3 regions of the Microbacterium sp. NPDC055455 genome follow, and region 3 is predicted to be linked to each of the others. Evidence: predicted binding sites of a transcription regulator. Region 3 holds the regulator's gene; each other region holds the start of a gene.
The links. Region 3 encodes HrcA, which represses chaperone genes, less so after heat shock. Its sites were predicted from a motif close to TTNGCACTCGNNNNNNNCGAGTGCNAA; they were not measured.

Region 1 (10,163 bases), on a different contig from region 3:
GTCCGCGAGCGCGGGGTTCACCAGCACGGCCCTCAGCCGCGTGCCGCCGAACCACTTCGGGGGACCCTCCTCGATGCGGATGCTGCCGACCACCGCCTGCTCGAGCACCTCGGCCGGGATCGCCTTGGTCGTGCGGCCCAGCAGCACGGCGCTCTCGAGCGCGTCGATCCCGCGCGGCGGCGTGTACTCAGCGATGATCACGGGTCGCCCCGGATCGTCGCGCAGGTGACGGACGCGCGCGACCGCCGCGAGCGCGAGCGCGCTCCCGAGGCCCACCAGCGCGACGCCGGCCTGCAGCCAGCCCCACGGCGACGCGAAGTACGAGGAATCGAACTCGATGAACGTGTCGGGTTCGAACCCGATCGCGATCGTCATGGTCTGGTACGGCTGAAGACCCTCGACGGATGCCACGACCGCGCCTGCCTCGTCGCGGATGGGGCACGTCTGGTCGTCGCCCTGCTGCCCGAAGTAGCACGCCTGTGCGCCGGTGCGTGCGGCGGCGAGCTCGTCGGGCATCGTCACGCGCGCCGTCACGCGACCGAACGGCTGCGGCCACGCGGTGCCGTTGACGTCCCAGTAGAACTCGTCCGCGCCGGTGTCGGCGAAGTACCGCGTGACGTTCTCGAGCGTGTAGGTGAAGACGTACGTCTGGACGCCGTGCACGTAGCCGTCGGCTCGGGACGTCATGATGTAGAACCCGTCCTCGGACTCCGCCTCCGCCGCCCGCTCGGCGCCGCTCTCGTCGGTGATCGACACGAGCTGCGGGTTCAGTGGCGCCCCTTGATACGAGTCCGGGATGATGCGGCGCATCCCCCTGTTCTGGTCGATGTCCGGGAACCGGGCGACGAAGGTCTCGACGACGGTGAGCGTGCTGGTGCCGTCGCCTGTGCGGTCGAGCTGGTACTCGACGTCGAGGCTGTCGAACGAGAAGTCGTCGACGCCGGCGTGCACCGGTACCGGCACGGCGAGCGCGAGCAGCAGGCCGGCGAACACGGCGAGCGCGAGGCCGGCGATCCCGAGTCGCCGTGCGCGCGAAGGCACGGCAGCAGAAGTCCCCATGGGGCCAGCCTAGGGTCGACCCGAGGCTCTAATCTGGACGCTATGACCGATCGCCGCCTCGCCATCGACGCCTGGGAGAGTCTCTTCCGCGCGCAGCACGAGGTGTTCGGCGACATCAACGACGACTTCCACGACGACAGCCTGAGCCAGGCCGAGTACGACGTCCTGCTCACGGTCACCCGAGCCGCCGACATGACCGCGCGCCTGCGCGACGTGACGGCGAACATGCTCATCAGCCAGCCCAGCGTCTCGCGACTGGTCGACCGCATGGTGACGCGCGGGCTGCTCACGAAGTGCGCGGATCCCGACGACGGCCGCGGAGCGCTCGTCACCGCGACGGATGCCGGTGCGTCGCTGTTCCGCCGGATCGCGAGCGCGCACGGACGTGCGATCGCCGAGCGGATGTCGCTGCTCTCGGACGACGAGCTCGCTCAGCTGCGCGACCTCACGGCCAAGCTGCGCAAGAAGCAGCCCAGCTGCTGAGCCGCGGGCCGGTCCGTCACGGTGTGCGACGGCGGAGCGTGAGGGACGCCAGGATGAGCGAGCCGACGGCGAACGCGACCACGACGAGCAGTGGCCCGAACACGTCCCATCCCTCGTCTCCGGCCGTCACCGCGTTGATCGTGTCGATCGCATAGCTCAGCGGCAGCACCTTCGAGATCTGGTACAGCGCGTCGGGCATGTCCTCGCGCGGCATGAACAGGCCGCCGAGGATGATCTGCGGGAACACGATCAGCGGCATGAACTGCACCGCCTGGAACTCCGTCCGCGCGAACGCGCTCGCGAACAGTCCGAGCGCGCTGCCCAGGATCGCGTCGACGACGGCCACGAGGCCGAGCTGCCAGAGCGGTCCGTCGACGTCGAGCCCGCACACCCACACCGCGAAGGTGACGGTGACGATCGCCTGCAGGGTCGCCATCAGCCCGAAGGCGAGGCCGTACCCCAGGATGAAGTCGGTCTTGCGGATCGGGGTCGTCATCAGGCGCTCGAGCGTGCCCGACCTGCGCTCGCGGAGGGTCGTGATCGAGGTGATGAGGAACATGACGATGAACGGGAAGAGCGCCAGGATGGGCCCCCCGAACTGGTCGAAGACGCCGTCCAGATCGCTGAACAGCCACGCGAACAGCCCGACCAGCAGGCTCGGGGCGACGAGCATCAGGGCGATCGAGCGCGGGTCGTGGCTCAGCTGCCGCAGCACGCGGCCGGCGGTCGCGACTGTCAGGGTGCCGTTCACGGCGCACCCCCGTCCTTCGCGCGTCGCGCGGGCGCGTCCGCGTTCCGGCGTGCCTCACGGCGGGTCAGGGCGTGGCCTTCGTGGGCGTCGGCCGGGGCGTCCTGCGCCCGCCGCAGCGCGTCCTGCTGGACGAGCGCGAGGAACGCGGCATCCGGATCCGTCTCTCCGGTGTCGGCGAGCAGACCGCCGGGGGTCGTGTCGGCGATGATGCGCCCTGCCCTCATCAGCACCAGCCGGTCGCACCGCAGCGCCTCGTCCATGACGTGACTCGACACGATGAGCGTCGCCCCTGCGTCGGCGAGTGCGCGGAAGACGTCCCAGAGCTCGGCGCGCAGCAGCGGGTCCAGGCCCACCGTCGGCTCGTCCAGCACGAGGACCTCCGGCGCGCCGAGCATCGCCACACCGAGCGAGACCCGCGTCTCCTGGCCGCCGCTGAGGGAGTCGATGGTCTGATCGCGCTGGTCGGCGAGCCCGACCTGCTCGATGACGCGGTCGACGTCCGAGCGGTGGGCGCCGACGAGCCGGGCGAAGTACCGCATGTTCTGCCGGATGGTGAGGTCGCCGTAGACCGAGGCCGCCTGCGTGTCGTACGACACCCGCCGGCGCAGCGCCGCCGATCCGGCCGGCTCCCCCAGCACGGTGACGGTGCCGCCCTCGACCTTCTGCACGCCCACGATCGCGCGCATCAGTGTGGTCTTGCCGCAGCCGGACGGTCCCAGAAGGCCCGTGATCTCTCCGCGCGGAACTTCGAGATGAAGGTCCCTGAAGACCTCGGTGGTGCCGCGCCTCACGTGCAGCCCGCGCACCGTGACGGCATCCGCTGCAGGCATATTCATCACGTGTGAACAGTGACCCCGCGGCGGCACGCCGTCAAGAGGTCCGGAGACGCAGGCCCGGAGTCCGGGCACCGCGTCCGGGCATGGGCAGCCGTAGGGTGGGCGCCATGCACACACGCAACCAGGCCAGGCTGCAGGTGGTGGCCGGTCCGATGTTCGCCGGCAAGTCCGAGGAGCTGCTGCGGCGGGTCCGCCGCGCGCGCATCGCCGGGCTGTCGGTCGAGGTGCTCAGCCATGCGCTCGACGATCGGCGCGGCGAGGGTCAGGTCAGCTCCCATTCGGGACTCAGCGTGGCGTCGAGGCCGGTCGCCGACGTCGCCGGGCTCGTGTCCGCCGTGCGCGGCAGGGACCTGGATCTCGTCGCCGTCGACGAGGCGCAGTTCTTCGGTCCCGAGCTCGTCGGCGCCGTGGACGGGCTGGTCGCCGACGGCGTGGACGTCGTGGTGTCGGGCCTGTGCGTCACGTTCGACGGGGAGCCCTTCGAGCCCCTCCCGTCGCTGATGGCGATCGCCGAGGACGTGATCAAGCTGACCGCGGTGTGCGCCGTGTGCGGGGAGGACGCCGCATTCCATCAGCGGATCTCGGCAGCGGATGCCGGTGACGCCAGGATCCCGACGCGCGCGCAGATCGGCGGCATCGAGTCCTACCAGGCCCGCTGCCGCCGGCATTTCACCGGCCGCGGGAGCCGGTGAACGAGGGCCGCAGTGCCAGGATGAGGCATGACCTTTGGGCTGGCGCGCGATGTGATGCGCCCGACCGACTCGCCGCGCGCCGACCGCGTCACCTATGTCGAGCTCTTCTTCGACCTCGTCTTCGTGTTCGCCCTGACGCAGCTGTCGAGCTATCTCGCCGAGCACCAGAATCCGGCGGGCCTGCTCGAGGGCGTGATCATGGTGTGCGCCCTGTGGTGGGCGTGGGTCTCGACCACGTGGGTCACGAACTGGCTCGACCCCGTCGCGCTGCCCGTGCGTGGCGTGGTGATCGGCCTCGCCTTCGTGGCCCTGGTGATGAGCGTGGCGATCGCGGAGGCGTTCGGCGAGCGGGCGTGGGCATTCGCCCTCGCCTACGTCGTGCTGCAGATCGGCCGCACGGCGTTCATCGTGTGGGCGACGCGTCGCCATGACCGCCAGGTGTCGCACGACTTCACGCTGGTGCTGGTCTGGACGGCTGTGGCCGCGGGCCTGTGGATCGCCGGGGCACTGCTGCCGCTGTGGTGGCAGCTGCCGCTCTGGGCGGCCGCCCTCGCCGTGGAGCTCCTCGGCACCATCCTCGGCTTCCCCGTCCCCGGACGCGGCCGCGTGCTCATCGGCGCCTGGGACCTCTCCGGGCCCCATATCGCCGAGCGCACGGCCCTGTTCGTCCTCATCGCCCTGGGCGAGGGGCTCCTGGTCACCGGGTTCGCCTTCGTGGCGAAGGAGTCATCGGCCGAGTCCATCATCGCCATGGCGGCGGCGTTCGCCGCCGCGGCCGCCATCTGGTGGATCTACTTCGATCACGGCGAGCGCTTGGGCTCGGAGGCGATCGAGGCGGCCGACGAGCCCGGCCGCCTCGCGCGGACGGCGTATACCTGGATCCACCTCGCCATCATCGGCGGGATCGTCGCGCTGAGCGTGGGCGACAAGGAGGCCCTCGCCCATCCGCGGGCAGCCGGCTTCGCGCCCACGGTCGCCGTGCTGCTGGGCCCGCTGCTGTTCCTGATCGGCTGCGTCCTCTTCCGGCGCGTGCTCGAGCAGCGGTGGGCGCGTGCCCAGCTCGCGGGCATCGCGGCGCTGCTGGTCGTCGGCGCGGTGGCGCTGGCCTCGGGCGGGATCGGTGCGCTGTGGCTCACCGTCGCCGCCTCCGTCGTGCTCGCCGGAGTCGCCGCGGGCGAGACGCTCGATCGCGTCCGCCGCGGCCGCCGCAGCGGAGGCTGAGCGGGCCCGGACCGGCTGCTGCGGCCTCGCTCCCGGGCCGTGCGGAAAGACGGGATGCCCCGTCCCCGACGTGGGGACGAGGCATCCGTCGATCGTGTGCGGCTCAGCCGGTCACTGCTCGATGGGCTGCGGCGCGTCCGAGGTGGACTCGTGCGCCTGGATGGTGGGCGACGACCCCTCGGTCGTCACCTCGACCTTGCGCGGCTTCGCCTTCTCGCTGACGGGGATCGTGACGCTCAGCACGCCGTTGTTATAGCTGGCGGAGATGCTGTCGGTGTCGATCCCCTGGCCGAGGTTGAGCTGCCGCAGGAAGCTCGCGGCCTCGCGCTCACGGGTGATCCACTTGACGTCTTCGCCGCTGTGGAGGGTGCGCTCGGCGCGGATGGTCAGCAGCTGGCCGTCCACGTCGATGTCGACGGATCCCGGGTCGATGCCCGGCAGATCGGCGGTCAGGACATAGTGGTCGCCATCGCGGTACAGGTCCATCGGCATGCGGCGCGGGCCGCGTCGCGTGTCGAAGAGACTCGACGCCAGACGATCGAGATCACGGAACGGGTCATACGTAGCCATGGTTGTCTCCTCTCGTTCTTGGAGTTGAGTCGAGTCGACTCAACTAATCACAGATTAGCACTCGAGGGGTGCGAGTGCTAGATCCGCCGTTCGCCGTGAACGAACGCGTCAGCACTCGATGACGTTGACCGCGAGCCCGCCCTCGCTGGTCTCCTTGTACTTGTGCGACATGTCGATCCCCGTCTGCCGCATCGTCTCGACCACCGCATCGAGCGAGACGTAGTGCGAGCCGTCGCCGCGCAGCGCGAGCCGCGCCGCAGTGACGGCGGTGGACGCCGCGATCGCGTTGCGCTCGATGCACGGAATCTGCACCAGCCCGCCGACCGGGTCGCAGGTGAGGCCGAGATGGTGCTCCATCGCGATCTCGGCCGCGTTCTCGATCTGGCGGTTGGTGCCGCCCATCACGGCGGTGAGCCCGCCGGCGGCCATCGCGCACGCCGACCCGACCTCGGCCTGGCAGCCGCCCTCGGCCCCCGAGATCGACGCGTTCGCCTTGAAGAGAGAGCCGAGCGCCGTCGCGGTGAGGAGATACCGACGGATGCCGCGGCGACGGTTCGCCTCGGCGACCTCGCGCTCGTCCCACCCGGCGATCGCCTCGGGCGCGGCGGCATGCCCGTGGTAGCCGAGGAGGGCGCTGCCGACGAGCTCGCCGTACGGGGTGACCGCGTTGCCGGCGCCGAGCCCCGAATCGGCGAGGAAGCGCCACCAGTACATCGCCACGGCGGGCACGATCCCCGCGGCGCCGTTCGTGGGCGCGGTCACCACGCGGCCACCGGCGGCGTTCTCCTCGTTGACCGCGAGCGCGAAGGCACCGAGCCACTCCCCCGGGAGTTCGCGGCGACCGTCCGCTTCCGCCGTCTCGAGCTGTGCGCGGATGGCAGCGGCACGCCGCTTCACGCCCAGCATGCCCGGCAGCACGCCGTCGGCGCGCAGACCGGCCTCGACGCAGGCGGCCATCGCATCCCAGATGGCGTCCAGCCCCTCGGCGACCTGCTCCTCGCTGCGAAGCGCCGTCTCGTTGAGGCGGGCGGCCTCGGCGATCGTGAGGCCCCGCTCATCGCACAGCGCCAGCAGCTGCTCGGCGCTGTCGAAATCCATCGGGTACACAGACGCTGACGCAGTGGCGCCCGCGCCGGTCGACGGGTCACCCTCGCGGCGGATGAATCCGCCTCCGACCGAGTAGTACGTCTCGCGGGCGATGAGGCCGGCACCGGACACCGGCTCGATCTCGACCGTCGCGGCGGACGCGCCGGTCTCGCGGATGCCGGGACCGCTCAGCGCGCGTGCCGGGCCGTCGTCAGCGGATGCCCACGCCTCCAGCGTCATCGCGTTCGGGTGCGCGGGCAGCCTGGTCCGCGGCGCGAAGACGACGTCGTCGCGCCGGAACGGTACGGCGTGGACGCCCGCGACGGCGAGCGTCTCGCCGTCGGGCCATCCGCTCCACGCCGCACGGACGGCATCCGGATCCACCGTCTCGGGTTCGTGTCCCTGCAGGCCTGCGACCACCGCGTCCGGCGTGCCGTGGCCGATGCCGGTCGCGCCGAGCGAGCCGTAGAGCGTGCAGGTGACCCGCCGCACGCGGGGCAGCGCACCGCAGGCGCGCAGCCGCACGGCGAAGTCGTGGGCCGCCCGCATGGGGCCGACCGTGTGGGAGCTCGAGGGTCCTACGCCGATGGAGAACAGCTCGAACGCCGAGACGTAGGCGCTCATCGCCACCAGGCTAAAGCACGCCCCGTGCGATCTGCAGGGCGTTACCGAGTCGATAGGAGCACGATGCGCGCATCACGGCGATTCCGCGAGGCAGTCTGTCGACTCACGCCGAAGGCCGGAACGAGACGAGCCCTACCGTGTTGCCCTCGGAGTCCTTCACGAAGGCCTGCCACTCGTCGTGCCCGGCGGGCCCGAGCGTGTCGTCGGTGTGCGTGAAGATGACGTGCGGGGGCGAGACCACGTCCGCGCGACCCCCGAGCCGCTCGAGTGCCCTGTCGACGTCGTCGACGCGGAGGTAGAGGAGAGACGGTGGGGCCGCGCGATCGAGCAGGAGTCGCACCCCGTCGAGGTCGAAGAAGAGGAGCCCGGGCGGATCGAAGACAGCGGTTGCAGGCGCTTCGAGCAGTGCGGAGTAGAAGGCCGCAGCACGCTCGAGATCCTCGGCGTGCTGCGCGACCTGCACGAGTCTCATGGCGTCATTGTGGCCCGCCCGTACGCGACGTGCCAGGCCGCACGCAACCCCCCTCGCGCCGGAGCGAATCGGGGAGTATTCAGGAGGGAATCGACCTCTGGAGGTGGACGATGCTGTTCGTCATCTATCTGATCCTGCTCATCGGCGGGATGGTGCTGTTGGGGATCTCGTTCTCGCTGCCGATCCTCTCGGCACCGGCGTTCGTGCTCGGCGTGCTGATCGTCTGCGGCGCGGTCGCGGTGCCGATCACGGCAGGGATCTTCGAGCAGCGGAGGTAGCGCGCGCCGTCTCCGCCAGGGCGCGTCGACGTACGCTGGGTTTCTTCCGCGAAGGGGGCTGCGATGTCCGTCCACGATGAGCACGTACCCGCACACCGGGTGCCCGGGCCCGGCGAGCCGGACATCCCGGAGATCGAACTCGACGAGACCATCGCTCCTCGGCCCGAGGAGGAGGCCGCCGACCTGCTGCGGGCGGAGCCGGACGTCGCGGATCACCGCGACAGCGCGCACGATGACCGAACACAGTCGTGACCGTGGGGTCTTGATGGTGACGCCCGGCTTACTCCGGCACGTACTTGAACGACAGCTGGATCCGGGTGCGGAACAGCAGCGCGCCGTCGTCGCCGACCACGACGTCCTGTTTCGTGACCTCCGCCACGCGCAGGTCGTGGAGCGACCCGGACGCTGTAGTGATCGCTTCTCGGGCCGCCTCCTCCCACGAGGACGCACTCGTGCCGACGACATCGATCACTCGATACACGCTCATCTCGACCTCCATCGCTCGATGCGGACAGGTCCATGATGATGGCGCACACGCCCAGAGGGAAGGGGCCTCAGGATCAGCGCGACGTCGTCTCCGGCTGCGGTCCGGGATCGTCCGCATCATGAGGTCGATGGGGAGATGTTCGGGCTGCCTTCGTTGCGCCTCGCCGGGCCTTCGTAGAAGCGCGCCTATCGTGATGTCATGCGGAGAGTCCTGGCGCTGACGACATCGCTGCTCCTGCTGACCGGATGCGCCGCCGTTCCCGCGGATCCCCAAGGCACACTGGATCGCGTGTCGGGCGGCACCCTGAACGTCGGCGTGTCCCCCAACGGCGACTTCACCTCCGTCACCGGAGACGCGGTGGCCGGCTCAGAGGCTGCGCTTGTCGAGTCGTTCGCCGAGACGGTCGACGCGGAGATCGAGTGGACGGTCGGCTCCGAAGAGGCACTGGTGCGGGCGCTGGAGCGGGAGGATGTCGATCTCGTGATCGGCGGGCTGACTGATGCCACGCCGTGGGCGGACAAGGCGGGCGTGACGAGGCCGTACGGCGAGTTCACCGACGAGGACGGGAAGAGGCACAAGCTCGTGATGCTGGTCCCGATGGGCGAGAACGCGTTCCTCACCAGCCTCGAGACCTTCCTCACGCACGAGGCTGCGAGGTTGCGATGAGCATCAGCTTCGGCAGGACCAAGCTGCCTGAGAAGCAGGTCCAGGTCCTGCATCGGGCCATCCGGCTCGAGTGGATCACGATCGGCTTTCTCGCCGTCAGTGTCATCCTCGTGTTCCTCGTGCTCGGCAACTCGCAGGCGATGAAGGCCGCCTGGCTCGAAGACCTGCTGTCATTCATCCCTCCGATCGCTTTCCTCATCGCGGTACGGATCAACCGGAGGCCACCCACTCCCGACCATCCCTACGGCTTTCACCGGTCGGTGGGGGTCGGGCACCTCGTGGCCGCGGTGGCGCTCACAGGGATGGGAACCTTCCTCATCATCGATTCGGGTACGGGGCTCCTCCGCGGCGAGCACCCGACGATCGGAACCGTCGTGCTGTTCGGCCAGGTGATCTGGCTCGGGTGGCTGATGATCGGCGTCATGGCCGTCATCGCCGTGCCACCCGTCATCATCGGGCGGGCAAAGCTGAGGCTCGCACGCGAGCTGCACAACAAGGTGCTCTACGCCGACGCCGACATGAACAAGGCCGACTGGATGACAGCGGCCGGTTCCATCGTGGGCGTCGCCGGCGTCGGCATCGGGCTCTGGTGGCTCGACTACGTCGCCGCACTCTTCATCTCCGGGAGCATCCTCTACGACGGCTTCCGCAATCTGCGCGCCGCGACCCTCGACCTGATGGATGAGCGCGCGACCACCTTCGACGACAAGAAGCCGCACCCCGTCGGCCGAGAGGTGGAGAAGTACCTTCGCGGACTGCCGTGGGTCGCCGAAGCGGGGTGCCGTACGCGCGACGAGGGGCACGTGTTCCACATCGAGGCGTTCGTCGTCCCGCGCGAGGGTCAGCCGCCTTCGATGGATCACCTCGAGAGCGCCCGGCTCGCGTGCATCGAGATCGACTGGAAAGTCCAGGACATCGTGCTCGTGCTCGTCCCCGAA
Region 2 (10,163 bases), on a different contig from region 3:
GACATGGAGCACGACCTGCGCGACCGGCTGCGCAAGGTGCAGCGGGAGGCCGAGGACGCGATCGACGAAGGCGATCCGGGTCCGATCTGGGACCAGATCACGGAGTGGCTCGACCAGCGGGTGTCGGCGGCCGTCTCGGAGACGTTCGTCTGGACCGACGAGCGCTCACGGTGGCTGTCGGAGGAGGTCGCCGAACTGTTCAACGAGGGCGAGGCGGACCTGCCGATCATCGAGGTGGGAGACACCGAGGGCGTCCTGGACCCGGTCGAGGGGATCTCCGACCTCGGTCACCGCCAGATGGGGGCGGCCGAGAAGATCTTCATCGGCGTCCGCGGCTCGTACGGCGGCGTGCTGATGGTGGGCCTGGCGACCGGTCTCATCGGCCTCACGCTCATCAACCCGCTGTCGATCCTGGCCGGCGTGCTCGTGGGCCGCCGCGCGTACCGCGAGGACATGAGCTCGCGGCTGACCAGGCGCAGATTCGAGGCCAAGACGCTCGTCCGGAAGTACCTCGACGAGGTGCAGTTCCAGGTGGGGAAGCAGCTCAAGGACCGCCTGCGCATCGTCCAGCGCGCCGCGCGCGACCACTTCGGCAGCATGGCCGACGAGATCCACCGCTCGCTGTCGGACGCGGTGCTGGCCGCCAAGCAGGCCGCCGGTGCGTACGCGGGCGAGAGCGACAAGCGCGTGAAGGAGCTGCAGGCGCAGGTCCAGCAGCTCGAGGCGCTGCGGGCGAAGATCCCCGCGCTTCCTCCGGCGCGGGCCGTGGAGGCCGCGAAGCGGTGAGCACCTCCACGGCAGCAGACACGGCCGCGCTCGTCCGCGCCGCCTCCGAGCTCTACATCGACGATCCTGCCGCCATGGCGGTGCTCTCCGACCTCGATCGCCGGCTGCGGGAGCCCTTGCGGCTGGCTCTGGCGGGGATGGTGAAGGCGGGGAAGTCCACGCTGCTCAACGCGATGCTGGGCGAGCGTCTCGCTCCGACCGACGCCGGCGAGTGCACCCGTGTGGTGACGTGGTACCGGTACTCGGCGACCCCCACCGTCACCCTCCACCCGCATGAGGGACCGCCGCGGCGGATGCCGATCCATCGCGAGGAGGGCCGTCTCGTCCTCGAGCTCGGCGACATCTCGCCGGAGGACGCGGCGTGGATCGATGTGGGGTGGCCGTCGACGGGCCTGCGCTCGCTCATCCTGATCGACACCCCCGGCATCGCGTCGCTCTCGCGGGACGTCTCGGCGCGATCCACCCGGTTCCTCGTCCCCGACACCGAGCCGTCGTCGGCCGACGCCATCGTCTACCTCATGCGCCATATGCACGCGTCCGATCTGAAGTTCCTGGAGTCGTTCCGCGACACGGCGGCAGGCGCCTCGCGGACGGTCAATGCGGTGGCGGTGCTGTCTCGCGCCGACGAGATCGGGGCGGGCCGCATCGACTCGCTGCTGTCGGCCGGCAAGGTCGCGCAGCGCTACGAGAAGGACGGCGAGCTCGCCTCGCTGTCTCTCGGGGTGGTCCCGGTCGCGGGGCTGCTGGCGGAGAGCGCGCGAACCATGCGGGAAGACGAGTTCAGCGCGTTCCAGGAGCTCGCCGCCCTCGATCGCACGGCGCGCGAGGCGCTGATGGTCTCCGCCGACCGCTTCGTCCGTCCCACGGACTCGACGCGGCTCAGCGAGGAGGAGCGCCGTCGGCTGCTGAGCCGCTTCGGCATCTTCGGCGTGCGTCTTGCCGGCGCCCTCATCCGCGCGGGCGCGACGGATTCGACGCAGCTCTCGGAGCAGCTGGTGCAGCAGAGCGGGCTGAACGAGCTGCAGCAGTTCATCGGGGAGCAGTTCCGCAGCCGTGCGGCGGCGCTGAAGATGCGAGGGGTGCTCGATGCGCTCCAGGCGCTCCTGCGCGACAGCCCTCGTACAGGCACCGAGGCGATCGTCGGGGGAGTGGAGCGGATCTACGCCTCCGCGCACGCGCTGCGGGAGCTGTCGCTCCTCGCCCGTGCGCGATCCTCCCACCTGCCGTTGAGCCGATCCGATGCCGTCGAAGCCGAGCGCATCATCGGCGGCCGGGGCATATCGGCGCCCGCTCGCCTCGGACTGCCGGACTCGGCCACACCGTCGCAGCTGCACGAGACGGCGGTGGAGCTGCTGGTCCGCTGGCGGAGGCTCGGCGCGTCTCCGCTGGCCGAGCGGGCGACCGTGGACGTGGCGCGCCAGGTGATCCGCAGCCTCGAGGAGGTGGCGTCAGAAGTCGCCCTCGCCGCCGGCACGGCGGACGTCGTACTTGCGGGCGGTCCACTGCAGGGCGCCGCGGAACGAGCTGAAGAGGAGCGCGAGCGCCGCTAGCGCCCACTGCGCGAACAGCACCTGGCGCAGCACGGGTCCGTGCTCTCCCGTGGCGAAGAACTCGGACGACAGCAGGAACAGGCCGATCTGCCCCAGCACCGTCGCCAGCTGCCACCACCTCACGTTCGGCTTGCGATTCGTGAAGGACACCAGCAGCACGATCTGGATGAGCAACAGCGAGACCATCACGGCGAACACCGACCAGTAGAGGATGTCGGCCGCCGCCGTGTAGGTCTCTTCGCTGCGGCCCTCCGCGACGCCCTTGACGACCTCGGTGATCAGCGGCACCTGGTCCTCGCGGATCACGAAGAGGTAGACGACCGCGATGCCGCCGGTGAGGAGGCTCAGCACCCACAGGAACTGGCTGAGCCGTACCGTGAAGGGCGGCGGCAGCTTCGTCAGGATGGGCGCGGCGTTCGGGCTCCCGGTAGGCGGACGCTCCGGAGCCTCTCGTCGCGACCGTGATGCGGACGCCGGCGGAACGCCGTCGCGCGGCCCCGCCGGCGGAGCGCCGTCGCGCGACCCCGACGGTCGGGCGGCCGACACCTCGGCGGCGGTCGCCTTCGCCACCGGCACCCGGCCGATGGCGGTGCCCGTCTGCTGCGGCGGGTCCCCGAACGTCGGCGGAGGGGGCTTCGGGCGCGCGCTCGCGCGCCCTGGACCGGCCAGGGCGCGCGAGCGGTCGTCGTCGGCGGGCTCGGACACGTCGGACCTCAGAACTCCTCCTCGGACTCCGGCTCGATGTACGTCTCGTCGATCGAGATCACCGTCGCGTCCTCGGACGCGTAGTTGCCCTCGTTCGACATGTCGACGTCCGTCACCGTCTGCGTCGTCTCGGTGTCGGTGAACGACTCCTCGACGTCCACGTCGACCGCGACGTCGGTGGAGCTGTCGTTCACCGAGTCCTCGATGTCGACCTCGATGTCGTTCTCGGTGTTGGTGGAACCGTCGTTGAACGAGCCGTCGATGGTGGTCGTCGTCTCCTCGTTGCCAATGCTGACGTCGCCCACGGTCGTCGTGTCGTTCGAGTTGTCCACGGCGGCGTCCTCGCCCGCGGCGGCACCGTTGTCACCGCTGTTGACCACGGCCTCCTGGTCGAAGATCTGGTTGACGTCGCCGTCGGCCCAGATGTTCTGGTTGACCGACTGGTCGACGATCGTCGCCCGGTTGTCGATCGCGAAGGACTGGGTGATGTTGGTGATCTCGTTCTCGACGGTCGGCGGCTTCGGCGGGCCGGGAGGGGCGGGCGGGGGGGACGGCTTCACGTAGACGTCGGGACGGTCGACGATGACGGGCGCGACGGCGCGGACGTCGTCGACGCAGGCCTCGCTCAGCCCGTTGCGCGCGAGCGTGCCCTCCGGATCCTCTTCGAACTCCGCCGCGGCCGCTGGGTCGTTGAGCAGGCTGAGGATGAACTCGATCAGGGCATCGGCAATCGTTGCCAGCGGTGTTGTCATGACTCGGCTCCTGTCACTTCGAGGCTCATTGCTGAGGTTAGGTGGTCGTCGCTCCGGGTGAATCGGGGATTCCCCCGAAGCGGAGGTGAGGGTCTACGGGGTTCTGCGGCCGCGTGCGGGGTCGTCATACGTGCCCCTCGGAAGCCGGGTCCGGCTGGCTCAGGGCGACGCGCAGCTTGGCGATCAGATCGGAGCGCGATGTCGCGCCGAGCCGGCGCCGGATGCTGGCGATGTGGTGCTCGGCCGTCCGCGGCGAGATGAAGATCGTCTCCCCGATCTCGGCGTAGGTCTTCCCCTGCACGACCAGGCGCGCGACATCCGTCTCGCGTTCGCTGAGCCCGGGGGCGGCGCTCGGGCGCGCGGTGGCGCTCTGGGCCGCGGCATCCGTCGTCCGCATCTCCTGCGGATGCAGCTCGCGCGCGCACGCGAGCAGCCGGGCCGAGACCTTCCGGTCGTCCGAGCGGTTGGCGCCGTGCCGGGCGAGCCGCGCGGCGTCCCACTTCAGCCCGATGGCGCCGAGCGCCTGGGCGGACGCCTCGACGGCGTCGGCATCCACCGTCCCCGCCAGCACCGAGGTCCACAGCCGTCCCGCACTCGCCATGGTCGCCGCGACGCGACTGCTGGAGGCCGCATCCACGAGCGCGTGGGCATGGGGTCCGAGATAGTCGGGATGGTCGAGCAGGATGCCGCGCTGTATGCCGGCCCACCGCAGATGGGCCGTCCACAGGGGCGGCGACCCCAGCGACTCCACGACCCGAAGGGCCTGGGCGAACAGCGACTGGGTCGCGGTCTCGTCGCCGACGCGTGCGCCGGCGGTCACGAGCTCCGCGACCGGCAGCAGCGTGTAGAGGTCGACGTCGGCCTCCATCAGGCTGTCCCGGCCGCGCCGCCAGGCGACCGCGAGCCCCGCCGCATCCTCGTACCGCCTGGCGAGGCCGACGCGGACGGCCTGCGCCAGCAGGTCGTCCCGCGGCGACGGGGTAGGTGCCAGCGCGAGGGCGGCGTCGAGGGACTCGCGCGCCTTCCCTCCCTGGGCGAGACCGAGTGCGACCGCTGCGCGCCACAGCATCAGCCGGGACAGCATCCACGGCGTTCCCGTGTGACCCTCGATCGCGGCGTCGACGACCGACTCCGCCGTGGCGAGATCCCCCGCGCTGATCGCGGCGACCGCGGCGATCACGGCGGGAAGCTCCGGCATCGGCGCCGACGAGCGCGACGCAGTGTAGAGGTGCGACCCCCGCACGAGATCGGCGAGGGCGGCGCCCGGGTGCGCCGGTTCCAGCGAGGCGCGCAGTCCCCGGCGGACGAGCCCCATCGCGACGGTCAGGGTGGAGGGCGCCCCGACCGGGGCCGGCGGGGCTTCGCCGTCATCGGCGAGCGCCCGGCGGTCGCCGATGCCGATGCGGGCGATGAGCTCTCGAGCGGATGCCTCGGCCGACGTCGGCGGCAGAGCGTCGTAGACGGCGCAGCCGGTCTGGAGCATCCCCCGCATCGACCACGTCGCGGCGGCGACGTCGGCGAGCCGGGCGTCCACGGCGGCGTCGCGGTCGGGGGACGCCATCGCTTCGTCGATCCGCTGGGCGGCGTCGTCGATGTCGCCGGTCGCCCACGCCACCTGGGCGCGTTTGGCGTGGAGGTCGGCGGAGGACGCTCCGGCCTCGGCGGCGGCGCGGTAGAAGTCCCCGGCGCGCACGGGGTCCACGTCGATCAGCTGATCCCCGCGCTCGATCAGCGCCGCGCCGAGACGGGCGTCGCGCACGTCGGAGAGCCAGTCGGGCCCGCTCCGCCCGGCGGGATCGACCCCGCCGGGATGAGCGGTCACGAGCTCGACGATCCGGCGGGCGGGAAGGGTCGCGCAGACGGCGGCGCGCACGATCGGCACGGGCCGCCCGTTGCGCAGGAGCAGGCCGTCGGCGTATGCCTGTGCGATGACACCGTCGGGGTCGCCCGGCAGCTCGGCTGCGGGCGGGGTGTCATCCCCGGCCGCCACGCTGATCGTCTCCACCGCGCGCCGCACCTCCGGGTTCACGACGCCCAGCCGGTGCGCGACGCTCTGCCCGAGCACGCGACCCAGCGCCAGATGGCCGGCGTCGTCGGCGCAGTCGCGATCGTCGTGCGCGGTCAGCGCCGCGGAGACGAGCCAGGAGACGCCGCCGGTCGCCTCGAGGATGTGGTCCAGGCACGGCGCTGAGATCTCGCGGCCGGTGGCGGAGAGGTGGTCGAGCACGTCCGAGCGCGTCACGTGCCCGAGGACGAGCGCGGGCCGGCCGCGCTCCAGGTGGCGCGCGATGTCCGACAGCCGGCTCGAGGTCGGCCACGGCCTGCTCGCTGCCACGAGGGAGCTGTCGGGATCGGCGGCCCGCGCGCTGAGGCCGTCGAGCTGTGCCGACGGCAGCAGATGCAGGTCGTCGACGAGGAGCACGCTCCCGGCGGGGACGCGCGTCACGTCGGTGTCGGGACCGAGCACGTGCAGCGGCACATCGCTGCCGGCGAGGTAGCGCTGCGCACCCCGGAGGATCGTCGTCTTGCCCGATCCGGCGTTGCCCGAGATGAGCATCCGGGTCGGGGTCTCGCGCTCGGTGAGCACATCGATGAGAGGCTGCGCGTGGCGCGCACCCGTGAAGTCGGCGGCGTCGAAGTACGACGCCATGACGGCGGTCGGCGTTGACATCGGATCCCCAGGCGGTCCGGCGGCGTCAGGAGACGGTCTCGGGGGCAGGGGAGGGATCCGGTGCCGGCTGCACCTCGGTGGGCGCCGGCTCCGGTGCCGGGTCGGCCGGTGGCGACGTCGGCTCCGGCTCCGGCTCGGGCTGGGGGACCGGCTCGGGCTCCGGCTCCGGCGTCGGCTCCGGCTGCGTCGTCGGCTCGGGTTCCGGCTGCGTCGCCGGCCCCGGCTCGGGCTCCGGTTGGGTCGTGGGCTCCGGTTGCGTCGTCGGTGCCGGCTGCGTCGTCCCGCCGGTCGTGGGGCCCGGATCGGGCCGCGGGGCGCTGCCGGTCGGAGCCGGGGTCGACGATCCGGCGGCCGGCCGCGTGGACGTGCCTTCCCTCGTCGTCGTCGAGGTCGTGCGGTTCGGCGTCGCCTTCGAGATCGGCGCGCCCTGCCGGCTGTTCTGCTTTCCGGCGCCCGGATCTGCCGCGCCGTCCGACCCGGGGCCCGACTCGGGCGCCGTCTCGACCGCATCGGCGTCGTCCGGCTCCGCGGGATCAGCTGCGTTGTCCTCGGCGGGTGCCGGCGTCGGCTCCCAGCCCGACAGCGAGAGGAAGCCCTCGCTGCCGTTGCCGAGCGTCATCGTGCTGCCGAAGACGATCGCCGCAGCGACGAGGACCGCCGCCGCCGAGACGGCGATGGTGTGCCGGAGGCCGGGTCCCGTCTGCGCGACGACCGGAGAGACCGGCGCCGCCGGTGCTGATGCGTCGACGGCGGCTGAGAGCTCGAGCACCGCGCTCGGTGCGCCCTCGAAGACGACGAGTTCGCCGCGTGCCGTGATCTCGCCGTCTATGGCGCGGATCAGCGCGGTGTGAGCTGCTCCCAGCGCGATGGAGGCCTTCGGATCGGCGTCGATGGCCGTGGGCCGGTCCAGGCGCTCGGAGAGCCGCTGGGTGATCAGCGGGATGCGGGAGGATCCGCCGATGAGCAGCACGGCGTCGAGCTGGGCGGGGTCGATCTCGACCGCGTCGAGCGCCCGCTCGAGCGCGTCGATCGTCCGCGACACGAACGGGTCGATCATGTCCTCGAACTCGGCGCGGGTCAGCCGGACGCTCGAGCGGCCGGCCGCGACCAGCACGGGGACCACGACGTCGGAGTCGAACGACAGCGCCTCTTTGGCGTCCACGCATTCACGGCGAAGCTGCGACAGCGCGACCCGCGCATCGGCGAAGGAGTCGTCGAGCGCCTCGCTGGAGACGTCGGCGGAGCGGAGCACGTGGCGCACCACCGCGTCGTCGAAGTCGGTGCCGCCGAGGTCGCTGAGGCCCACCGGCTCGCCGATGAGCTCGAACGAGGACTCCCTCTTGCGCAGCAGCACGCCGTCGAACGTGCCGCCGCCCAGGTCGTAGACGGCGATGGTCGCTCCGGGCGCGAGCTCGCGCGAGGCCTCGTAGTGGCGTGCCGCGGCCTCGGGCTCGGTCATGTACTCCACGTCGCGGATCCCGACGTCCGCCAGCGCCGCGCTGATCAGACCGAGACGGTGCGGTCCCCAGGTGACCGGATGCGTCAGGATGACGCCCGCCGGCGCGGTGCCCTCCCGCTCGCCGACGATGGCGATGATGTCCGCGACGGTCCGCGCGTAGAGCTCTTCGGCGCGGATCGCCCGATCGCCCACGACCAGCGGGACCTCGTCTCCGATGCTGCGCTTGAACTCGCGGATCAGCCGTTCCGGCTCCGTCACGCCTCGCCGCTCGGCGGCATCGCCGAAGAGGAGGTCGCCCGCCTCGCCGACGAAGACGACGGCCGCGACGCTGTCGCCGCGGCGCCCCAGTGCGAACGGCGCCGATGAGATGCTGCCGTCCCCGGTGATGCGCGCTGTTGCCGCGCCGACCCTGCTGGTCCCGAGATCCACAGCAAGGTAATACTGCTCAGCCATGCGAAAACATGCCCCCACGTTTCGATGTGCGAGCTCCCCCGATCCCGCGTCGAAGCTCTCTTCCCCAAGAGAGGCCCGACAGTCGCCGATGATACGCCGTCATGCGATCGCGTCTCAAGGGATGAGTGGGAAAGCGAAGCGCCCCGGCGTTCCGGTCATCCGTTGGCACTCACGTTGCGTGAGTGCCAGCCGGTTGCCTAGACTGACATCAGCACTCTCAAGGGCAGAGTGCTAACGAGTCTTAGTCTCAAGAAGGAAGAGGTAGACCGTGTCGGTTTCCATCAAGCCGCTCGAGGACCGCATCGTCATCAAGCAGGTCGAGGCCGAGCAGACCACGTCCAGCGGTCTGGTCATCCCCGACACCGCCAAGGAGAAGCCCCAGGAGGGCGAGGTCGTGGCGGTGGGCCCGGGTCGTATCGACGACAACGGCAACCGCATCCCGCTCGACGTCGCCGTCGGCGACCGCGTGATCTACAGCAAGTACGGCGGGACCGAGGTCAAGTTCGGCGGCGACGAGTTCCTCGTCCTGTCGGCCCGCGACGTCCTGGCGGTCGTCGTCCGCTGAGTCCCGCGCGCCGCGCGAACCGAGAGGGTCGGATGCTTCGGCATCCGGCCCTCTCGCCGTGTGCCGGGCTCATCCCCGCGCCGCCCGCGTCGGGCGGGCGTAGGCTGACCCGGTGAGTCACGAGCAGTCCCGCCTCCCCGAACGCGCCGAGGCGGACGGGCTCGACGACTCCACGGCGCTGGACCTCGGGGTCACGACCAGCACCGGCGCCGTCCGCGTCGCCGAGGCGCGGGAGCGCTCGGTGGGCGGGATCTACACGTTCTCGGCGTACCTGCTGTGGGGCTTCCTGCCGCTGTACTTCCTGCTGCTGGCTCCCACCGGGCCGTGGGAGATCGTGGCGTGGCGCATCCTGCTGTCGCTCGCGTTCTGCGCGCTGCTGCTCACGGTGACGCGCACGTGGCCCCGGCTCGTCGCCATCTTCCGGCAGCCGCGGGTCCTCGGGCTGACCGTGATCGCGGGCCTGGTCATCTATGTCAACTGGCAGGTCTTCATCTACGGCGCGCTCACCGGGCACGTCATCGAGACGAGCCTCGGCTACTTCATCAACCCGATCGCCACGGTGCTGCTCGCGGTGCTCGTGCTGCGGGAGCGCCTGCGGCCGACGCAGTGGGTCGCCATCGGCATCGCCGCGGCGGCGGTCACCGTGATCGTCGTCGGCTACGGCGCCTTCCCGTGGATCGCCCTCACCCTCGCGGCGTCGTTCGGCGTGTACGGCCTGGTCAAAAAGAAGGTCGGGCCGTCGGTGGATGCCGTCAGCGGCCTCACCCTCGAGACGCTGTGGCTGACCCCGATCGCGGTGGCGGTCCTCGTGATCGTCGGCGTGACGGAGGGGCTCACGATGGGCGCCGCCGGCTGGCCGCACGCCGTGCTGCTGAGCCTCGCGGGCATCGTCACCGCGATCCCCCTGCTGCTGTTCGCCGCGGGCGCCCGCCGGGTCTCGCTCACGACGATCGGGCTGCTGCAGTTCGTGGCGCCCATCCTGCAGTTCCTCGTGGGGTGGCTGGTGCTCGGGGAGCCGATGCCGCTGGAGCGGTGGATCGGCTTCGGGCTGGTGTGGCTCGCCCTCTCGGTGCTGACGGTCGACTCGATCCTCCACGCCCGGCGCATGCGCGCCGCCGCGTGAGGCCTCGTCGCTCAGCTCAGCGCACGAGGCGTGCGATGGCCTGCGAGGCCTCGGTGATCTTCGCGTCGGCCTCGGGGCCGCCCAGGCGAGCCGCGTCCA
Region 3 (10,163 bases):
GCCCCGAGGAGGTCTGCGCCGAGCGCGCGATCGCCGGTGTCCGCGACTATCTGCGCGCAGAGGATCCGACGCTCGAAGTGTCCGACATCCGGGCCGACGACTACTCGGCGGGGTCTCTGCTGGGTGTGACGTCGCCGTCCCTGTTCGGCGAGCCGCGCCTGGTGCGGGTCAGCGGCGTCGAGAAGTGCTCCGACACCTTCCTCTCCGAAGCGCTCGCGTACCTCGCCGCCCCGCAGGACGGCGCCACGGTCGTGCTCCGGCACACCGGCGCGAGCGTGCGCGGGAAGAAGCTCCTCGACGCGATCCGGGCAGGCCAGGGCGCGGGGGTGGAGATCGCCTGCCCGGCGATCAAGCGGGACTCCGACAGGTTCGACTTCGCGGCGGGAGAGTTCCAGGCTGCGCGCAAGCGGATCGCCCCGGTCGCGCTGCGCGCGCTCGTGTCCGCGTTCGCCGACGACCTCACCGAGCTCGCCGCGGCGTGCCAGCAGCTCATCGCCGACGTCCCCGGCGACATCACCGAGCAGATCGTCGAGCGGTACTACGGCGGTCGGGTCGAGACCTCGGCCTTCACCGTCGCCGACACGGCCATCGCCGGGCGCTACGGCGAGGCGCTGATCGCGCTCCGGCACGCGCTGGCCTCGGGAGCCGACCCGGTCCCGCTGGTCGCCGCGGTCGCGATGAAGCTGAGGACCATGGCCAGGGTCGCAGGCAACCGCGAGCCCGCCGCGGCGCTCGCCGCGCGCCTGGGCATGAAGGACTGGCAGGTCGACCGCGCGCGCCGCGACCTGGTCGGGTGGAACGAAGAGAGCCTGGGCCGCGCGATCCAGGCGACGGCGCGCGCGGACGCCGAGGTCAAGGGCGGCTCGCGAGACCCGATCTTCGCGCTGGAGCGCATGATCACGGTCATCGCCACGCGCGCTCCCTACGGCTCCTGACCCCGCGGTCCTCGCCGCTCGGGGGGCGTCGCCGACACCGCCGGGGCCGTGGACATGCGAAAGGCCCGCCCCTCGCGGGACGGGCCTTCTCATGCGATGCGGACCTGCCGAGCCGTTCCGGCGTCAGAGCGCAGCAACCTGCTTGGAGATCGCCGACTTGCGGTTCGCCGCCTGGTTCTTGTGGATGACGCCCTTGCTGACGGCCTTGTCGAGCTTCTTGGTGGCCTTGCCGAGCGCCTTCTCAGCGGCCGCCTTGTCGCCCGCGGCGACGGCCTCGCGCGTGCGGCGCACGAGCGTCTTCAGCTCGCTCTTGACGGACTTGTTGCGCTCTCGCGCCTTCTCGTTGGTCTTGTTGCGCTTGATCTGCGACTTGATGTTCGCCACGTGTCGACGTTTCTTTCGTTCGAAGGGAATCGGATTGATGATGCCGGTCAGCGGGAGAGGGGCGCTGCTCGGCGGTCGTGAGGGCGAACCCACACGCAAGCCAAACAAGGATTCTATCAGGTCGGTCGCCCGGTCGATGACGGGAGTCCGCCGACGCTGCGGCCCGGGTGCTCGTGCCGCCCCGCCTCGAGCGTCGCGAGGGCGACCTCCAGCACCGCATTGAACACCCGCGGGCGCATCACGGTGACGTGATGGGTCGTGCGGGGGACGACGATGAGCTCGGCGTGCTGCGCCACGCGGGTGAAGAGCCGCTCATTCACCCGCAGCTGGTCGTACTGCCCGTTGACGATCCACAGCGGCACCTCGATGCGCCTGAGCGCCGACAGCAGGTCCAGCACCGACAGACTCCGCAGGGCGACGTCCTGCGCGTCCAGCGCGTAGCCGCCTGCCCCGAAGTCCGCGCGGGTCTCCTCGGGGAGGATGCGATCGAGCATCCGGTCCGTCAGCCACATGCCCCGGTCGGGGAGCGAGTCGAAGCCCCGCGCCAGCAGGCGGTAGGCCCGCAGGCCGATGCCCCGCGGGATCGCGGTGCACGACGCCGCGATGAATCCCGAGACCGGCGGCCGCTCCTCGGCCCCCGCGTACTCGATGCACAGCAGCCCGCCCATGGAGTGCCCCACCAGCAGCACCGGGCCGCGCTCCGCCGCGGCCTGCACGGCGTCGTCGATCGTGGCGAAGGCGGACTCGATCGTGAACTCCTCGCGCATGCGGGATCCGTGCCCGGGCAGATCGACCGCCGTGACCGGGGTCCCGCGCGCCTGGAGATACGCGACCTGCGACCGCCACATCGTCGCGGATGTGCGGATGCCGTGGACGAGGACGACGTGGACCGCCATGACGACAGGCTAGCCACAGCGCCCGCCCTAGCATGGCGGCATGCCCGAGATCGCCCCGCACATCGCGCGCATGCCCGGCTCGGGCGTGCGACACATCCTCGAGCGCGCGCTGCGCCGGCCGGGCACCATCGTCCTGGCCGTCGGCGAGCCCGGAGAGGTGGCGGGCGCGGCGATCAGAGACGCGGCGGCGGCGGCGTGGACGGCCGGGGCCATCCGCTACACGCCGAACGGCGGCATCCCGGCCCTGCGCGAAGCCATCCGCGCGAAGCTCGCGCGCGAGAACGGGCTCGAGGCCGACGTCGAGCAGATCTGGGTGACGGTCGGCGCGACGCAGGCGCTGCACCTCGCGATGGCCCTGACCCTGTCGCGCGGCGACGAGGTGCTCGTGCCCGACCCCGGGTACACGACCTTCACCATGAACGCGCACCTGCTGCAGGCGACGCCGGTGCCCTACCCCCTGCGTCCGGACCGCGGCTTCCAGCCCGACCTGGACGAGCTGGACGCCCTCGTCACCCCGCGGACGCGCGCCCTGATCGTGAACACACCGTCCAATCCGCTGGGGTCCACCTTCGATCGAGCGACACTCGAGGCGCTGATGGCGCTGGCTCGACGGCACGACCTGTGGGTGATCAGCGACGAGGTGTACGAGCGCTTCACGTGGGGACATCCGCACGTGAGCCCGGCGACCCTGGACGACGACGGGCGCGTGCTCTCGGTGTTCTCGATGTCGAAGACGTACGCGATGACCGGTGCGCGGGTGGGCTGGCTCGTGACGCCTCCCGGATGGCGCCAGACCATGCTGCGGGTGCAGGAGTCGGTGGTCAGTTGCGTCGACGAGCCCGCGCAGCGGGCGGCTGTCGCGGCGCTGACGGGGGAGCAGACCGCCGTCGCGGCGAGTGCGGCGCACTACCGCGACAACCTGGCCGCCGCGACGGCGCTGCTGGATGCCCGCGGCCTGCGCTATCTCGCACCCACCGGCGCGTTCTACCTCTGGATCGACGTCTCGGACGCCTCGGGCGGCGACGTGGTCGCGTGGTGCGAGCGGTTCCTCGACGAGCACGGGGTGGCCGTCGCACCGGGCAGCGCGTTCGGGGCCTCCGGCGAGGGATGGGTGCGCGTCTGCGTCGCGAGCGACAAGGCGGAGCTGCTGGAGGGCCTCAGCCGCCTGCCGGCCCCGGCGCGGCCTGCGCACGGCGGGATCCGGTGACGCGCAGGGTCGCGGCATCCGTCACCCGTACAATCGTCTGGACATGTCACCCCGTGCCCTGAAGCCTCTCGAGCCGTCTGCGACCCCTCCTGAGCTGATCCGCAACTTCTGCATCATCGCCCACATCGACCACGGAAAGTCGACGCTGGCGGACAGGATGCTGCAGATCACCGGCGTCGTATCCGACCGCGACATGCGCGCGCAGTATCTCGACCGCATGGACATCGAGCGCGAGCGGGGAATCACGATCAAGTCGCAGGCCGTCCGCATGCCGTGGTCCACCGCGGACGGGACGTTCGCGCTGAACATGATCGACACGCCCGGGCACGTGGACTTCACCTACGAGGTGTCGCGCTCGCTCGCCGCCTGCGAGGGCGCGATCCTGCTCGTCGACGCCGCGCAGGGGATCGAGGCCCAGACCCTCGCCAACCTCTACCTCGCGCTCGAGAACGACCTGCACATCATTCCGGTGCTCAACAAGATCGACCTCCCGGCAGCCGACCCCGAGAAGTTCGCCGCCGAGCTGGCCAACCTGATCGGCGGCTCGCCCGACGACGTGCTGCGGGTGTCCGGCAAGACGGGGATGGGGGTCGAGGACCTGCTGGACCGCATCGTCGAGCAGATCCCCGCGCCCACGGGCGACGCCGACGCCCCGGCCCGCGCGATGATCTTCGACTCGGTGTACGACTCGTACCGCGGCGTCGTGACGTACGTCCGCATGGTCGACGGCAAGCTCGAGCCGCGCGAGCGGATCCAGATGATGTCGACGCGAGCCACCCACGACCTCCTCGAGATCGGCGTGTCCAGCCCCGAGCCGGTGCCCACCCGGGGTCTCGGCGTCGGCGAGGTCGGCTACCTGATCACCGGCGTGAAGGACGTGCGCCAGTCGAAGGTCGGCGACACGATCACCAATCAGCGCAAGCCCGCCGCCGAGGCCCTGCCGGGGTACACCGACCCGAAGCCGATGGTGTTCTCCGGCATCTACCCGATCGACGGCAGCGACTACGGCGATCTGCGCGAGGCGCTGGACAAGCTCAAGCTGTCGGATGCCTCCCTCCAGTACGAGCCCGAGACGTCGGTCGCGCTGGGCTTCGGCTTCCGCTGCGGCTTCCTCGGGCTGCTGCACCTCGAGATCATCACCGAGCGCCTGTCGCGCGAGTTCGACCTCGACCTCATCACGACCGCGCCGTCGGTGACCTACGAGGTCACCACCGACACGGGGGAGACGGTCGTGGTCACCAACCCCAGCGAGTACCCCGACGGCCGCGTCGCCGAGGTCTCGGAGCCCGTGGTGAAGGTGGGGATCCTGCTGCCCAAGGACTACGTCGGCACGGTCATGGAGCTGTGCCAGTCGCGCCGCGGGTCGCTGCTGGGCATGGACTACCTCAGCGAGGACCGCGTCGAGCTGCGCTACAACATGCCGCTCGGCGAGATCGTGTTCGATTTCTTCGATCAGCTGAAGTCCAAGACGCAGGGCTACGCGAGCCTCGACTACGAGCCCGCCGGCTCGCAGACGGCCGACCTGGTCAAGGTCGACATCCTGCTGCAGGGCGACAAGGTCGACGCCTTCAGCTCGATCGTGCACCGCGAGAAGGCGTACGCGTACGGCACCATGATGACCGAGCGCCTGCGCAAGCTCATCCCGCGGCAGCAGTTCGAGGTGCCGATCCAGGCCGCCATCGGCGCCCGCATCATCGCGCGCGAGAACATCCGCGCCATGCGCAAAGACGTCCTGGCGAAGTGCTACGGCGGTGACATCTCGCGCAAGCGCAAGCTCCTCGAGAAGCAGAAGGAGGGCAAGAAGCGCATGAAGATGGTCGGGCGCGTGGAGGTCCCCCAGGAGGCGTTCATCGCCGCGCTCTCGGGTGACGTCGAGACCAAGGGCGCCAAGTAGGCTGGTCCTCATGCGTCGAGGGACCTTCCGTGACGACACCGTCGACTACGCCGCCGTCGGGGCGACGCAGGCGGCCGATCTGATGCACTTCCCGCCGGAGCGCAGCATCCCCGCGGAGCAGTCGTGGCGCATCGGCAGCGGCGAGGCCCGCTTCCACGCCGCGAGCGATGCGCTGCTGTCGTGGACCGCCCAGCGCGGCGCCGGACTCGAGGTGACCGACGTCCGCCCGGCTTCCGGGCCGATGTACTCGGGCGTGAGCTTCGACGCCGAGGGCAACCCGGTCGCGCCGAGCCGCACCGAGTCGGAGCAGCGCTTCGACGCCGACGGCACCCCGTATGTGGGGCCCGGCACGACGATCCGCGTCGCGGGCCGCGTCAAGGGGCTTCGGGCGGATGCCGAGCTCCGGGTGATCTTCGCCATCGAGGAGCCCCGGCGCGTCGGCTTCGCCCTGGGCACGGTCGGCGACTCGGTGGTCAGCGGCGAGGAGTCGTTCATGCTGGACTGGAACGACAAGGACGAGGTGTGGTTCACCGTGCGCGCGTTCGACGCCCCGCACGCGCTGCTGTACCGGATGCTGCCCGCGTTGACCAGGCGCCGCCGGCGTGAGCTGTTCACGCGCTATCTGCGCGCGATCTCGCCGCTGTACACCACCCCCGCGTGAGGCGCTGATGGGCTCCGCTCTTCCTCTCGGCGAGCCCGTTCCGGCGGACGGCTCGCTGCCGGCCGGCATCCGCATCGATCAGGCCACCGACTTCGGCGTGTACCTGCACGTGCCCTTCTGCCGCGTGCGGTGCGGGTACTGCGACTTCAACACCTACACGTCGTCCGAGCTGCGCGGGGCACGCCAGGACCAGTACGCCGACACGCTCCTGCGCGAGATCGGCCTCGCCCGGAGCGTCCTCGAGCGCGCCGGCGGCACCCGGCCTGCATCGACGGTCTTCTTCGGCGGAGGCACGCCCACGCTGCTGCCGCCGGGGGATCTCGCGCGCATGCTCGACGGGGTGCGCGAGGCGTTCGGGCTCCGGGACGACGCGGAGATCACCGTCGAGGCCAATCCCGACACGGTGTCGCCGGCGGTGGCGGCCGAGCTGGCGGCAGCGGGGGTCACCCGGATGTCGATCGGCATGCAATCCGCCGTCCCCCGCGTCCTGGCAGCGCTCGATCGCACCCACGACCCCGACAATGTGCGCACCGCCGTGTCGGCCGCACGCGAGGCGGGACTCGACGTCAGCGTCGACCTCATCTACGGCGCACCGGGCGAGACGCTCGACGACTGGCGCAGCTCCCTCGCGACGGCCGTCGCGCTGGAGCCCGACCACATCTCGGCCTACGCGCTGATCATCGAGGATGGCACCAAGCTCGCCCGTCAGATCCGCCGCGGCGAGGTCGCCGCGCCCGACGACGACCTGCAGGCCGACATGTACGAGCTCGCCGACGACCTGCTGTCCGTCGCCGGCTTCGACTGGTACGAGGTGTCGAACTGGTCCCGCGGCCCCGAGCACCGCTCCCGGCACAACCTGGCGTACTGGACGGGCACCGACTGGTGGGGCTTCGGCCCCGGCGCCCACAGCCACGTCAACGGGGTGCGCTTCTGGAACGTCAAGCACCCGGCGGCCTACGCCCAGCGCCTCGCGGCCGGCGAGTCGCCCGCGGCGGGACGGGAGATCCCGGATGCCGCCGCCCGCGGTCTGGAGAGCGTACTGCTGCGCACCCGCATCCGCGAGGGGATGCCCGTCGACGAGCTGCTGGGCGAGGGTCGGCACGCGGTGGCCGCGCTGATCGCCGACGGCCTGATCGAGGGGCGGGACGCGCTCCGGGGCCGTGTCGTGCTCACCCGACGCGGGCGGCTCCTGGCCGACGCCGTCGTCCGGGCGCTGACGCCGTGAGGCGGCCGCGCCGGGGCGTGCCGGGGCGGAGCCGCGCGGACATCTGCGGACGCGGCGTCGCTCAGCGATCGTGACGGGCTCATCGGATAGAATTGGCACTCCAGTCATGCGAGTGCCAGATCGGGCGTGAGGAGGCGTGATGGTCAGCGAGCGCGGTCTCCAGGTGCTGCGGGCGATCGTCCAGGACTACGTCGACACGCGCGAGCCGGTCGGCAGCAAGGCGATCGTCGAGCGGCACGCCTTCGGCGTGTCTGCGGCGACCATCCGCAACGACATGGCCCTGCTCGAAGACGAGGAGCTCATCGCCGCCCCGCACACGTCGTCGGGCCGCGTGCCGACCGACAAGGGGTATCGGGTGTTCGTCGACCATCTGGCGGAGCTGCGGCCGCTCTCGCCGGCGCAGCGGTCCGCGATCGCCTCGTTCCTCGACGGCCCCGGAGACCTCGACGACGTGCTCGTGCGCACGGTGCGCGCACTCACGCAGCTCACGGGCCAGGTCGCGATCGTGCAGTACCCGTCGTTCGCCCGCGCCACCGTCACGCACGTCGAGCTCGTGCAGCTCGGCGCCGGGCGCATGCTCGTCATCGTCGTCACCGACACCGGCCGGGTCTCGCAGCGGCTCGCCTTCGTGGGCGACGAGTTCGACGAGGCCGACCTCGCGCGCATCCGCGCCGAGCTCGGCACGCTGCTGGTGGGCCGGCCCGTCCGGGAGGGGCTGCAGCGCATCGCCGACCGCCTGGAGGCGCAGGCCCCGCAAGCCCCCGCCCACGAGCGCGCCACCGACGAGATCGTGCGTGCGGTCGCCGAGGAGCTCGAGGAGTTCCGCCAAGACAGGCTCGTGATGGCCGGCAGCGCCAATCTCGCGCGCAGCGAGTCGGACTTCCGCGGCAGCATCTATCCGCTCCTCGAGGCGATCGAGGAGCAGGTGACGCTGCTGCGGCTCATGGGCGAGATGGTGGCCGACGAGCAGGGGCTCGCCGCCAGCATCGGACGCGAGAACGAGCCGTTCGGCCTGGCCGAGGCATCCGTCGTCGCCAGCGATTACGATGCCACCGGCTCGCTCGCGCGTGTCGGCGTGCTCGGCCCCACCCGCATGGACTACCCCTCGAACCTCGCGGCGGTCCGTGCCGTCGCGCGCTACCTCACGCGCATGCTCGAGCAGGACGACAGCTCCCGCTGACGCGGACGCGTACCCACGATCCCGCGGCGCCGCCGCGGCAGGAAGGCGAAAGTGGCTGACCACTACGAGGTCCTCGGCGTTTCGCGCGAGGCCACCCCCGACGAGATCAAGAAGGCCTACCGCAAGCTCGCGCGCCAACTCCACCCGGACGTGAACCCCGGCGAGGACGCGGCCGAGAGGTTCAAGCTCGTCACGCACGCCTACGACGTGCTCAGCGACCCCGAGCAGCGCGCCCGCTACGACATGGGCGGCGCCGATTCTCCGTTCGGCGGCGCCGGCGGGTTCGGCGGGTTCAACGACATCTTCGAGACCTTCTTCGGCGCGGCCGGGGGCACGCGCGGCGGCCGGCCGCGGTCGCGGCGCGAGCGCGGGCAGGACGCCCTCGTGCGCGTCACCCTGGAGCTCGGGGACGTGGTGTTCGGCGCCCACCGCGACATCGACGTCGACACCGCCGTGCTGTGCGAGACCTGCCAGGGGTCGTGCTGCCAGCCCGGCACCAGCCCCGTGACGTGCGACATCTGCCACGGCACGGGCAACGTCCAGCGTCAGGTGCGGAGCCTGCTGGGCAACGTCGTGACGTCGCAGCCGTGCAACGTGTGCCAGGGCTACGGCACCACGATCCCGTACCCCTGCGCGACGTGCCAGGGGCAGGGGCGTGTGCGCGCGCGCCGCACCGTGTCCCTCGACATCCCCGCCGGCGTCGAGACCGGCCTGCGCCTGCAGCTGCCCGGCTCGGGCGAGGTCGGCCCCGCCGGCGGCCCGAACGGCGACCTGTACATCGAGGTGACGGTGTCGCCCCACGAGGTGTTCAGCCGTGACGGCGACGACCTGCTGGCGACCCTCGAGGTGTCGATGCCCGACGCGATCCTCGGCACGACCACGACGATCCAGTCGCTGGACGGCCCGGTCGAACTCGAGGTGCGCCCCGGCGTGCAGGCCGGCGACATCCTGACGATCAAGGGGCGCGGCATCACCCCGCTGCGCGGCTCGCAGCGGGGCGATCTCAAGGTCGGCGTGCACGTGGTGACCCCGACGCGGCTGGACCACAAGGAGCGCGCCCTGATCGAGGAGTTCGCCAAGCGCACGAAGGCCCCAGGTCCCCGGCTCGCGGAGTTCCACCAGGGACTGTTCGCCAAGCTGCGCGACCGCTTCCGGAACGGCTGAGCCATGCCGCTGCACTTCCTCGTCGACGACGCCGCTGGGCTCTCGCCCGGGAGGACCGTGACCTTGACCGGCCCCGAGGCGCATCACGCCGCCACCGTGCGCCGTGTCCGCGTCGGCGAGGGTGTCACCGTCGGCGACGGGAGGGGTGCGTGGCTGACCGGCGAGGTCGAGGCCGTCGCGCCGCGCGAGGTCGTCGTCCGGGTCCGCGAGCGGACGGATGCCCCCGCACCGCGACCACGGGTCGTGCTCGTGCAGGCGCTGGCCAAGGGAGACCGCGACGAGCTCGCCGTGCAGGCGGCGACCGAGCTGGGCGTGGACGAGATCGTGCCGTGGCAGGCAGCCCGGAGTGTGTCGCGCTGGGACGCGGCGAAGGCGTCGAAGGGGCGGGCGCGATGGGCCACGATCGTCCGCGAGGCCGCGAAGCAGGCTCACCGCGCGTGGCTCCCGGACGTCGCGGAGCTGACGACCACCGCTCAGCTGGCACGCCGGGCGGAGGCATCCGTCGTCCTGATCCTGGAGCCGACGGCGACGGAGCCCCTGAGCGCCCTGCGGGTGGGCGAGGGGGAGGAGCGCGACATCGTCCTCGTCGTCGGCCCCGAGGGCGGCATCGCCCCCGA

Region 1: a site for HrcA is predicted at 5,667-5,693, ahead of ACWGUG_RS11270 (Hsp20/alpha crystallin family protein). Genes of this name have one in related genera too.
Region 2: a site for HrcA is predicted at 8,539-8,565, ahead of groES (co-chaperone GroES). Genes of this name have one in related genera too.

What each region holds. Positions count from the first base shown of each region.
Region 1 covers NZ_JBSHLB010000003.1:315,480-325,642, forward strand. The annotation lists gene ACWGUG_RS11240 (DUF2207 domain-containing protein) at 1-1,059, opposite strand, end outside; gene ACWGUG_RS11245 (MarR family winged helix-turn-helix transcriptional regulator) at 1,102-1,542, shown strand; gene ACWGUG_RS11250 (ABC transporter permease) at 1,559-2,293, opposite strand; gene ACWGUG_RS11255 (ABC transporter ATP-binding protein) at 2,290-3,129, opposite strand; gene ACWGUG_RS11260 (thymidine kinase) at 3,237-3,821, shown strand; gene ACWGUG_RS11265 (low temperature requirement protein A) at 3,849-5,042, shown strand; gene ACWGUG_RS11270 (Hsp20/alpha crystallin family protein) at 5,154-5,612, opposite strand; gene ACWGUG_RS11275 (L-serine ammonia-lyase, iron-sulfur-dependent, subunit alpha) at 5,721-7,322, opposite strand; gene ACWGUG_RS11280 (VOC family protein) at 7,426-7,794, opposite strand; gene ACWGUG_RS11285 (hypothetical protein) at 7,905-8,072, shown strand; gene ACWGUG_RS11290 (hypothetical protein) at 8,136-8,324, shown strand; gene ACWGUG_RS11295 (dodecin family protein) at 8,353-8,559, opposite strand; gene ACWGUG_RS11300 (transglycosylase SLT domain-containing protein) at 8,758-9,225, shown strand; gene ACWGUG_RS11305 (cation diffusion facilitator family transporter) at 9,222-10,163, shown strand, end outside.
Region 2 covers NZ_JBSHLB010000001.1:1,370,309-1,380,471, forward strand. The annotation lists gene ACWGUG_RS06010 (dynamin family protein) at 1-786, shown strand, start outside; gene ACWGUG_RS06015 (dynamin family protein) at 783-2,336, shown strand; gene ACWGUG_RS06020 (hypothetical protein) at 2,235-3,041, opposite strand; gene ACWGUG_RS06025 (IniB N-terminal domain-containing protein) at 3,050-3,793, opposite strand; gene ACWGUG_RS06030 (LuxR C-terminal-related transcriptional regulator) at 3,918-6,464, opposite strand; gene ACWGUG_RS06035 (Hsp70 family protein) at 6,490-8,376, opposite strand; gene groES (co-chaperone GroES) at 8,645-8,941, shown strand; gene rarD (EamA family transporter RarD) at 9,183-10,064, shown strand; gene ACWGUG_RS06050 (metal-sensitive transcriptional regulator) at 10,081-10,163, opposite strand, start outside.
Region 3 covers NZ_JBSHLB010000002.1:450,732-460,894, reverse strand. The annotation lists gene holA (DNA polymerase III subunit delta) at 1-935, shown strand, start outside; gene rpsT (30S ribosomal protein S20) at 1,059-1,319, opposite strand; gene ACWGUG_RS08575 (alpha/beta fold hydrolase) at 1,436-2,215, opposite strand; gene ACWGUG_RS08570 (pyridoxal phosphate-dependent aminotransferase) at 2,256-3,422, shown strand; gene lepA (translation elongation factor 4) at 3,466-5,316, shown strand; gene ACWGUG_RS08560 (DUF1990 family protein) at 5,327-5,977, shown strand; gene hemW (radical SAM family heme chaperone HemW) at 5,985-7,202, shown strand; gene hrcA (heat-inducible transcriptional repressor HrcA) at 7,342-8,382, shown strand; gene dnaJ (molecular chaperone DnaJ) at 8,434-9,546, shown strand; gene ACWGUG_RS08540 (16S rRNA (uracil(1498)-N(3))-methyltransferase) at 9,550-10,163, shown strand, end outside.